2 regions of the Enterococcus sp. DIV1304_2 genome follow, and region 1 is predicted to be linked to the other one. Evidence: predicted binding sites of a transcription regulator. Region 1 holds the regulator's gene; the other holds the start of a gene.

Region 1 (4,465 bases):
TAGAGAAATTAGTGAAAAACAAAAAAATCAAAAACGTCCAAGTGCTGTGGCCGAGAATCATTGAACAACCGGAGGTACCGATTTTTGAAGCAACGTTAATTGGTGAAACGATCGAATCGATCGGTCGTAGGGGGAAATTTTTGATTTTTCACTTGAGTCATTATGAAATGATTTCCCATTTACGGATGGAGGGAAAATATCAATATTTTGAAAAAGAAGAACCGATCGACAAACACACACATGTGATTTTTTCTTTTGAAGATGGCAGCCAATTACGATACCACGATGTAAGAAAATTCGGCCGTATGACGATCGTTGAAAAAGGAGCGAGCAATACCTATAAAGGAATCTTAAAATTAGGTCCAGAGCCTTTACCAGATCTATTCTTATTAAAAGACTTTACAGTAGGGCTACAAAAGTCACACAAAGCCATCAAACCTTTGTTACTTGATCAAAAGTTGGTCACAGGACTAGGAAATATCTACGTAGATGAAGCATTATGGGAAGCGAAGATCCATCCAGAGCAACCAGCTGATTCTTTACGCCCAAAAGAAATCAAATTACTCCGTCAAGCAATCATCGATGTGTTGTCACGAGCAGTTGAAGCAGGGGGAACAACGATCCGAAGTTATCTCAATGCGTTAGGTGAGTCAGGGAGTTTCCAAGTGGCTTTACATGTCTATGGACAGACAGGAGAAGCATGTGTTCGTTGTCAAACACCAATCGTGAAAACGAAAGTTGCGCAAAGGGGGACGCACTATTGTCCAACATGTCAGAAATTAAGAATACCCAAGTAGGATTTGTTTTAGGTTTGACAGGGGGAATTGCGACAGGCAAGAGTACTGCCGCTGCTATTTTCCAACAATATGGCTTTCCAGTGATCGATGCCGATATAGTGGCAAGAGAGGTCGTTGAACCGGATACGCCAGGACTTCAAGCGTTGGTTCAAGCATTCGGCAAAGAGATCCTCCAACAGGATGGTCAGTTAGATCGGGCAAAACTTGGACAATTGATTTTCGGTTCTGTCACTGCACGTGAGCAATTGAATCAAATATTAGATCCATTTATCCGTGGGAGAATCACTGAAGAAATCATAGAGAAGAAAGCCCAATATCCGTTGATCGTTGTCGATATTCCTTTATTGTTTGAAGGACAGTATGATACACAAATGGATGCCGTCGCAGTTGTCTATATTCCAGAATCTCAGCAAATCGAACGCTTGATGGTACGCAATCAATTATCGAAGCAAGAAGCAGAACAACGGGTGAAAAGCCAACTGTCGATCGAGGAAAAGAAACGACGTGCGGATATCGTATTCGATAACCGCCAAACCAAGGAAGATTTATCCGCTGAAATCAAAAAATGGTTATTGCTTAATCGCTTTCTTTGAGTAAATCGCAACATTTTGCTATGCTATTTATATAAAGAAAGAGGGGGAGATGATACGATGGGTACATTCAAAAACCAAAAAGATAAAGTAGTAGGTTCTGCGAAAGAAAAAATTGGTGAGATTCTCCACAAAGAAGATTTACAGGAAAAGGGCCAGATCCAAGCAGAAGAAGGTAAAATTCGTGAAGATGAATACCGGGCGAGAATTGCTGAGTTAGAAGACCAACATGTCGAAAAAGAATCCAAGCGACAGGACTTAACCACAGAACGCAAAGATCCGGAAACAAGTCCTGAAGTAAACCAAGACCCCCAATTCGATCATCGTTCAACAGAACAAAAAATCGAAGAAGAACGAATGAAACATTACACGGGAATCGAAGATAAACTATAGGGATTACCCAAGCATTGAGTAAAATAGAAAATCAAAAAGAAACAGGCTGGTGCTGAACGCCAGTCTGTTTTCGTTCGTTGAGATAAAAACACAACAAATCTTTCAGTTCAAGCGATTTTTTAACTGGGACAGTCGCATTGCTTAATTGTTTCATGTTATACTAAAGTTAGTAATAAGAAAACGTTTATTACGATCCACTTGAATTAGTTCAATAAAAAATCAGTGGAAAAAAATCTAAAACAATAAGCAGTGAAGTTGTGAAAATCACTTTGAACTGAGCAATAAGATATAAATTGAAAAAATCCTTTTCATATTTTATAATTTTTAAGCTTAGTGTTGAAAACCAGCCTTTTTTCCACCAATGATTCATAATTGGTGGGAAAAATTAACTGATGGAACAACTTCATTTGGTACATTCAAATAAGCGATCAAACTACACCAAGAGAGGTGAAAATTACGATGAGATGTCCTAGATGTCAACATAACAACTCAAGAGTGATCGATAGTCGTCAAGCTGACGATGGTCGAGCAATAAGAAGACGCCGGGAGTGCGAAAAATGTTCCTTCCGTTTTACGACCTTTGAACGAATCGAAGCAGCGCCGTTATTAGTGATCAAGAAAAATGGCGAACGTGAAGAATTCAATCGTGACAAAATTTTACGAGGCTTGATCCGGTCTGCCGAAAAACGACCAGTAGCGATGGAACAAATGGAACAGATCGTCAACCATGTTGAAAATCGTGTAAGAAGTCTTGGCGAAAATGAAGTTTCAACTAATCTGATCGGTGAATACGTCATGGAAGATTTAGTGAACTTAGATGAAATCGCCTATATTCGTTTTGCGAGTGTCTATCGTCAATTCAAAGATATGTCTGTCTTTTTGAAAGAATTACAAGACATTGTTGATAAAGCAAAAGATACGAGTAATAGTGAAAATGATGCGTAATTAATAAAGGAGGGAGCATTCCTTGGAAAATGCGTGGAAAGAATTACAACCGAAAAATATTTACCAAGGAAGAAAGAGCAGTCCTTTAAAAGAAGAAGGAAAGTCTGCCTTGTTATCCCTTTACCAACCATTGATCGGGGGAGAAGCGTTGAGTCTTTACTTGACGTTGTATTCGGAGATCTCGCTAGAAACTGGCGTAGGTCCTGAAGGATTACACGCCGATTTATTGAGTAGTCTAAGTTGTGGATTACCGCAATTTTATGAGGCACGAAAAAAATTAGAAGGAATCGGTCTTTTAGAAGTCTATTTCAAAAAAGATGAAAATTTGGGTGATTGTTTTCTTTATGAGTTGTTAGAACCGATGGACGTTCCTACGTTTTTCAATGATACGTTACTTTCTTTTTTACTTTTAGAAAAAGTTGGCGAACGTCGATTCAACCAATTGACGGAATTATTTAAGCCAAAAAATCTTTCGTATGAAGGCTATCAAAAAATCACTAAGAAGTTTTTGGAAGTCTATCGGTTCAATGAAACAGTCTATGCAGCAAACCAAGAACAAGTGGAATCGATTCAGCAAAAATTCACACCTGTTGAACCCAAATCATTGTTAGCAGATTCAGACTCGTTTGACTGGACGTTTTTAATCGATTGGTTGAAGAAACAACACATCAATCAGTTGACAGAACCAGTTCTGCAACAAGCGAAAACATACCAACAACTCTACGGCTTCGATGAACTGACTTTAGGAGAGTTGATTCTACAGTCATTTGATTTTACGACAGAAGAAGTATCTTTAAAAGAACTCCAACGGATCGTCTTGTTACGGCAGCAACAGCAGAATACGTTGCGACAATCGAGCAACACTCTGGTTACCGATCAGTCTGCTGAAACAGGTGTCCCTGTCAATCAGGCGTTGCCTAGTGCTGCACAACAATTGATCCAAGTTGCACGACAAACCCCACCGATGCGTTATCTCGAAGCAATAAAAAAAGAAAAAGGCGGGTATGTTTCCAAACAGGAAAACTGGTTGTTGCAAGATTTGGTCACCCAATCCGGTCTGACTAGCAGTGTCATCAACATTTTGATCAACTATGTGTTAGTCATAAAAAACCATGCGAGCTTAAATGCGAGCTTCGTGAATACGATCGCTAATGAGTGGGCGCAAAAAAAAATCAGTACGCCAGAAGAAGCGATTGAACATCTCCATACATTGAGTACGAAAGCGAAACAACCGAAAGCGTCAAAACAAAACAACACGTCAAATTATCGCCGAAATGTAAGGCGAGAAAAATTGCCTGATTGGGTCAATCAACCAAAAGACGAAACGCAAATCAGTACAGAGAAAAAAGCCGAGATCGATCGTCGCTTCAAAGAGTATCTGGCTAAAAAGGAAGGTGAGAGCTAATGGAAGATGTGGGAAAAGAACTGAAGAAAATCATCAGTAAACGCAACTACCAAGAAAAGTATTCCGAGATGATTGCTGAAGTTTTGAATGATGCGGATGTTCAAGCCTTTCTGTCAGCCCATCAAGACCGATTGACGCAAGCGGATATCGAAAAAAGTTATGCCAAACTCTATGAGTATGTCCAAGAAAAAAGAAAATATCAAACGAACGATCCAACCATGATCGCTCCCGGATATGAACCAAAATTGACATTGAATTTCCACTATGTCGATGTGACTTACGTGCCGACGGAAGCACTCTTAGCTCGTCAAAAACAAGAAGAGATCAAGAGTCGT
Region 2 (4,465 bases), 670 kb from region 1:
AGTAACAAAACAGAAATTAGGGAAAGATTCACAAACTTACTCTTAAACATTATTTCATCTCTTTTCATCAATATATGAAATTTAATAACATAAAAACATTTGCTATTATAGTCCTAAAAAGTGATAAAAGAAATGGTTTTCTGAAAACATTCCCGAAAATTACATCAATTTCATAGATTTATCATTAAACATAACGTATGATTCTCATGCTCTATTATTGCTATTCTTTATTTTATGTGATTGTCCTCACTTTTTAGGTAAAAAAAAGACACGCCTTTTCAGGCATGCCTTATTTTATTAATCGGTTAATGAACAATTGACTAAAAATATCACTCGGTAATTTTCTTTTGCATATGATCATAAAGATGTCCACTGATCATTCGTTGCCCTACTACTTTGAATCCATGGCGTTCATACAGTTTTCGAGCTTTCGGGTTTCCTTTATCTACACTTAAGCCGATCACTTGGCGTTTATATTTCTTTACGATTTCTGGTAACGCTTCGAGCAAGGACGAACCGATGCCTTGACCTCTGAACTCTTCTGCAACACAAATCGACTCTAGGTACCATTCGTTAGGAAACGTTTCTTTGTCCGTAAACATTTGAACAGGTTCATGGATACCGTGCTTTTGTAAATATTTTTCAAACGGCTGATCGATGATTGGCTCTTCTTCGTCTGTATAACCGTAAACGATCCCTGCTACTTTGCCTTCTCGCTCATCAACGATCCCTCTTGTATAACTGTAGCGATAGTCTGGATCTGTAATGGCTTCTTCCAAGATCTCCAATGTTTTTTCTTCACCGTACTTCAAAAGAAACGGTAGTTCCATATCTTTCAATATAACTAAAATAAGCGGAGCGATAGCTGCCGCATCTTCTTTTTTTGCATTACGAATCATTTCTGACACTCCTTTTTTTCATTTTAACACAATGAAATCTCAGAGCAAAACAGCTAATTCAAATAATCTTCAATTTTTTGTGTCACGAAATAACCATTCGAAACGATTGTTTTTGCTTCAAAACGACAATAAGGGCAAACGATCGGCATCTCTTTTTTTACGTGTTCGACGATATGGTTAACTTCTTCATAGGTGAATTTTTTTCCACAGTTTGGACAAATCATTTTTTGCATGATTCCCTCAATCCCTTCTTTATTTTACACTTTTAGATTACTCTTAACTAGAAAAAAAGAGAAGTGAAACCACTTCTCCTTCAAGCACTGATCAATACGTCTTCTAAATGATTGGTTCCATCTACGGCTACACAATAATACAACTGACCACTTTTTGTCGTGATTTCCCAACTTTTTGCTTTTCCGTGATGTTTCCCGACTTTATGGACTGCTTCTTTCATTGCTGCCTGTGGATGTTTCACTTGATGGATTGCTTTCAAGTGAAACAATTGCCCTAGTTCTTGCCGACTTTCCTCAACTACCATCGTCTTTCCTGAGATTGGGTTCACCGTGATCACTCGATCGGGCGTATGAAAAATATATTCATACATCTTTTTATTACTTTGTTCTTCATTTACTTGGTTGAACTGGATACGGCTGACTTTCTCTTCATGGTACTCATCTCGCAAAATAGCTACTGCCTTTTGCAATGAGATTTGATATTCTTGGTCACTGATGTCATCAAAAGAAAAGTTTGCATCCAATAGTCCTAACGAAGCCGCTAAGCTAACAATGATAGCAATCGATGTTGCAATGATTATTTTTTTCATTCCACTCTCTCCTCGTTTTTTTCTAGAATAACAAGAAATAGAAAAGAGAAAAATCGAATGAACGGAAGAAAAAGTGACAAAGTTGTTACTTTTATTCGTGTAATTCTAACGGCAACCCGTCTGGATCAAAAAAGAAAGTCATTTTTTCACCTGTAAAGGTATCAATACGGATCGGTTCAGTTTCAATACCCAATTCTTGTAATTCCTCGACTGTTTCTTCGATTTGTTCCACTTTGAACGCTAAGTGCCTCAAACCACAAGCTTCTGGATAACTCGGTCTTTTAGGTGCATCTTTGATACCGAAAATCTCAAGCTCCATATCCCCTAGTTTTAAATCTAACTTATAATCGTCACGGTCTTCTCGATAATTTTCACGGATAACTTCAAAACCTAACAAATCAACATAAAAAGCACGTGACTTTTGATAATCTGACACAATGATCGCAACATGGTGAACCGTTGTTAAATTCATTCTCACACTTCCAATCTTTTTGTTTCCTTTATCTTATCAATAGTTTTAGACATAGCAAAGATTTTTCTCCCGCTACACAAAAAAACAGGAACCACATCAAGTGGCCGCCTGCTTTTCGTCGTTTGGAAAGTAAATGTTTTTCAGAAAACAATCAAATCGAATAATAACACATATTTTTTTAAAATGAAAGACTAGAAATATTTTTTCAAAGGAATACAATAATTTGTGTCTCTAAAAATAATCGAACACTATATATTGTGTTTAAAGGAGTTTTTATTTATGCGTAATTATTTCAGATTTTTGTTCCATCAATTAAAAGGCTGGCCTCAACAGAATTATTATCTATTCTATTTTAGTTTAGGCTGCCAAGTCATGACTCTTGTGAATCAGCCAATCACTTGGTTGTCGATCATTACCTTTATCGGGACAAATCTGGGGGTGTTGTGCATTTTATCAATCAATGCCGCCAAATCAGTCAACGGTATTCTAGGAATTCTCTCTGCCATTTGTTTTATCATCGTCGGTTTTTCTGCCAAAAACTACTTGAGTATCGGCGAGCAAATTGCCTATATGGTCACATTAGATATCCCAGTTTTATTAAGTAAAGAATGGAATCATAATATGGCTTCCAAAATTCGAGAATTTAGTGGAAAAAGTTGGTTGATTGCATTAACCGGGACTGTTTTCGTTTACTTGGTCTCAGGTTACTTGATTGGTACGTACACAGATGATCCTCGTCCTTGGATCGATGCTATTGCTTTTTCAATCAGTCTTTCTGCTGGTATCATTAGCTTCCTTCGCTACAACAATCAATATTATTGGTGGCTTGCTTCTGGTCTTGCACAAATGGTCTTATGGTATGTTTCCTATACCCATGGATCTGCTAGTTTAGCTATGTTTATCAATAGCTCTGTTTACTTGATCAATGACTTATTAGCTTTTACTGTCTCCCCTTGGTACAACAAAAAAGAAAGAGTGCGTATGCAGCGCATGGAAGCAGAATATTTTTCGCACCATGTTTCTTGATGGAAAACAATAAATAAACTTGTACTAGAAATTGGTTTGTTTTTCAAACCTCTTACTAAAGCGAGAAAGTCACCCAAAATAGGATGGGACTTTTCTCGCTTGGTTCTAGGTATCGTCATACCAAGATTCTCTCAGCGGTTCGAGTCAACTAAATCAAATCCTTGAGCAACATTCTAATGTCTCCATCCATCGTTTGTATCACTGATTCCAATTCTTGGAACTTTTTTAATGCAAGCTGTTGTTCTGAAGTAAATACATAGTCTGCTTGTTCATATTCTTGGATCAAAGAGGCGACTGATTGTTTTTTGATTTTCTTTGCAAGTTCTTGCCATTCAGTTTCTGTCACAGTTTTTGTTGTAGCTTGCTGTTTTTCTTCGCGTTCTTTGCGTAAAATCTTTAGAAAACCATTTCTCATCACACGAGGAATACTATCGAAAAAACCGGTCGTAAATCCATAGCGTTGATACTGTTGCCAGACTAAGTGATAAATTTTCGGTTGGATAAAACGCTGTTCTTTTGCTAATCGGTCGACGTCTACAGCTTCTTTCTTCGATCCTTCTCGTAGATTAGCGATGAACTCTTCAAAAAAAGCGACAGATGGTTGGCTTGTCTCTGCCAATGAAACAGACGACCAATCTTTTTGGAGAAATAGTTGATAGTTAGTCAAGAACGCTTCAACATCTTTAGTCAACTCTTCTGAAAAATCCTCAAATAATGATTTTTTCTCAAGGATTTTTTTCGGCTTTTCTTTTGCCTGATAGCTAACTTGTTGGATGTACTTTTCCATTGCTTGATAGTCTGCCAGATAAATCGGTAACTGGGCATGACGAAATTCGGCGATTCGTGTAGTTCGCTTTTTATCTGGTAAAATTGGTTGTTTCAGCCGACGATTATGATACAACATTAGACAATATTCTTGCCAGAGTCGTTCAGGAAAGGCAATATTTTGTTGTTTCAGCCAAAGGATCTCATCCAGCGCTAGATCCACTTTAGTCATTCCCTGATTGATCGACACGGCAACTGTTGGACTAACGTGCAAGTGTTCTGCAAAATGATTGATCCCTAGTTTTAATTCCTTACCCGTTTTAGGTGAACGAACGATATATTGGACTTTCAGTTCACGGCCACATTCACAATAAAGTTTTTGTTGTCTGCGTGATGTGCGATAAAATGGATTGATCTTAAAGTCAGAAAAAATCCAATCCGTTGCTGCTAAATAGTTTTCTTCCAAAAAACGCGAGTGGA

What was found. The regulator NrdR, encoded in region 1, represses ribonucleotide reductase genes. The targets are predictions, from matches to a motif close to ACACNATATATNGTGT.
Region 2: the regulator NrdR is predicted to act here: its motif matches at 2,440-2,455, upstream of pnuC (nicotinamide riboside transporter PnuC).

The regions. Positions count from the first base shown of each region.
Region 1 covers NZ_CP187851.1:1,591,491-1,595,955, reverse strand. The annotation lists gene mutM (DNA-formamidopyrimidine glycosylase) at 1-797, shown strand, start outside; gene coaE (dephospho-CoA kinase) at 770-1,390, shown strand; gene IGJ14_RS07425 (hypothetical protein) at 1,448-1,780, shown strand; gene nrdR (transcriptional regulator NrdR) at 2,240-2,725, shown strand; gene IGJ14_RS07415 (replication initiation and membrane attachment family protein) at 2,748-4,130, shown strand; gene dnaI (primosomal protein DnaI) at 4,130-4,465, shown strand, end outside.
Region 2 covers NZ_CP187851.1:2,265,934-2,270,398, forward strand. The annotation lists gene IGJ14_RS10475 (hypothetical protein) at 1-50, opposite strand, end outside; gene IGJ14_RS10480 (GNAT family N-acetyltransferase) at 330-899, opposite strand; gene IGJ14_RS10485 (hypothetical protein) at 953-1,132, opposite strand; gene IGJ14_RS10490 (hypothetical protein) at 1,213-1,722, opposite strand; gene gloA2 (SMU1112c/YaeR family gloxylase I-like metalloprotein) at 1,814-2,194, opposite strand; gene pnuC (nicotinamide riboside transporter PnuC) at 2,474-3,220, shown strand; gene IGJ14_RS10505 (hypothetical protein) at 3,369-4,465, opposite strand, start outside.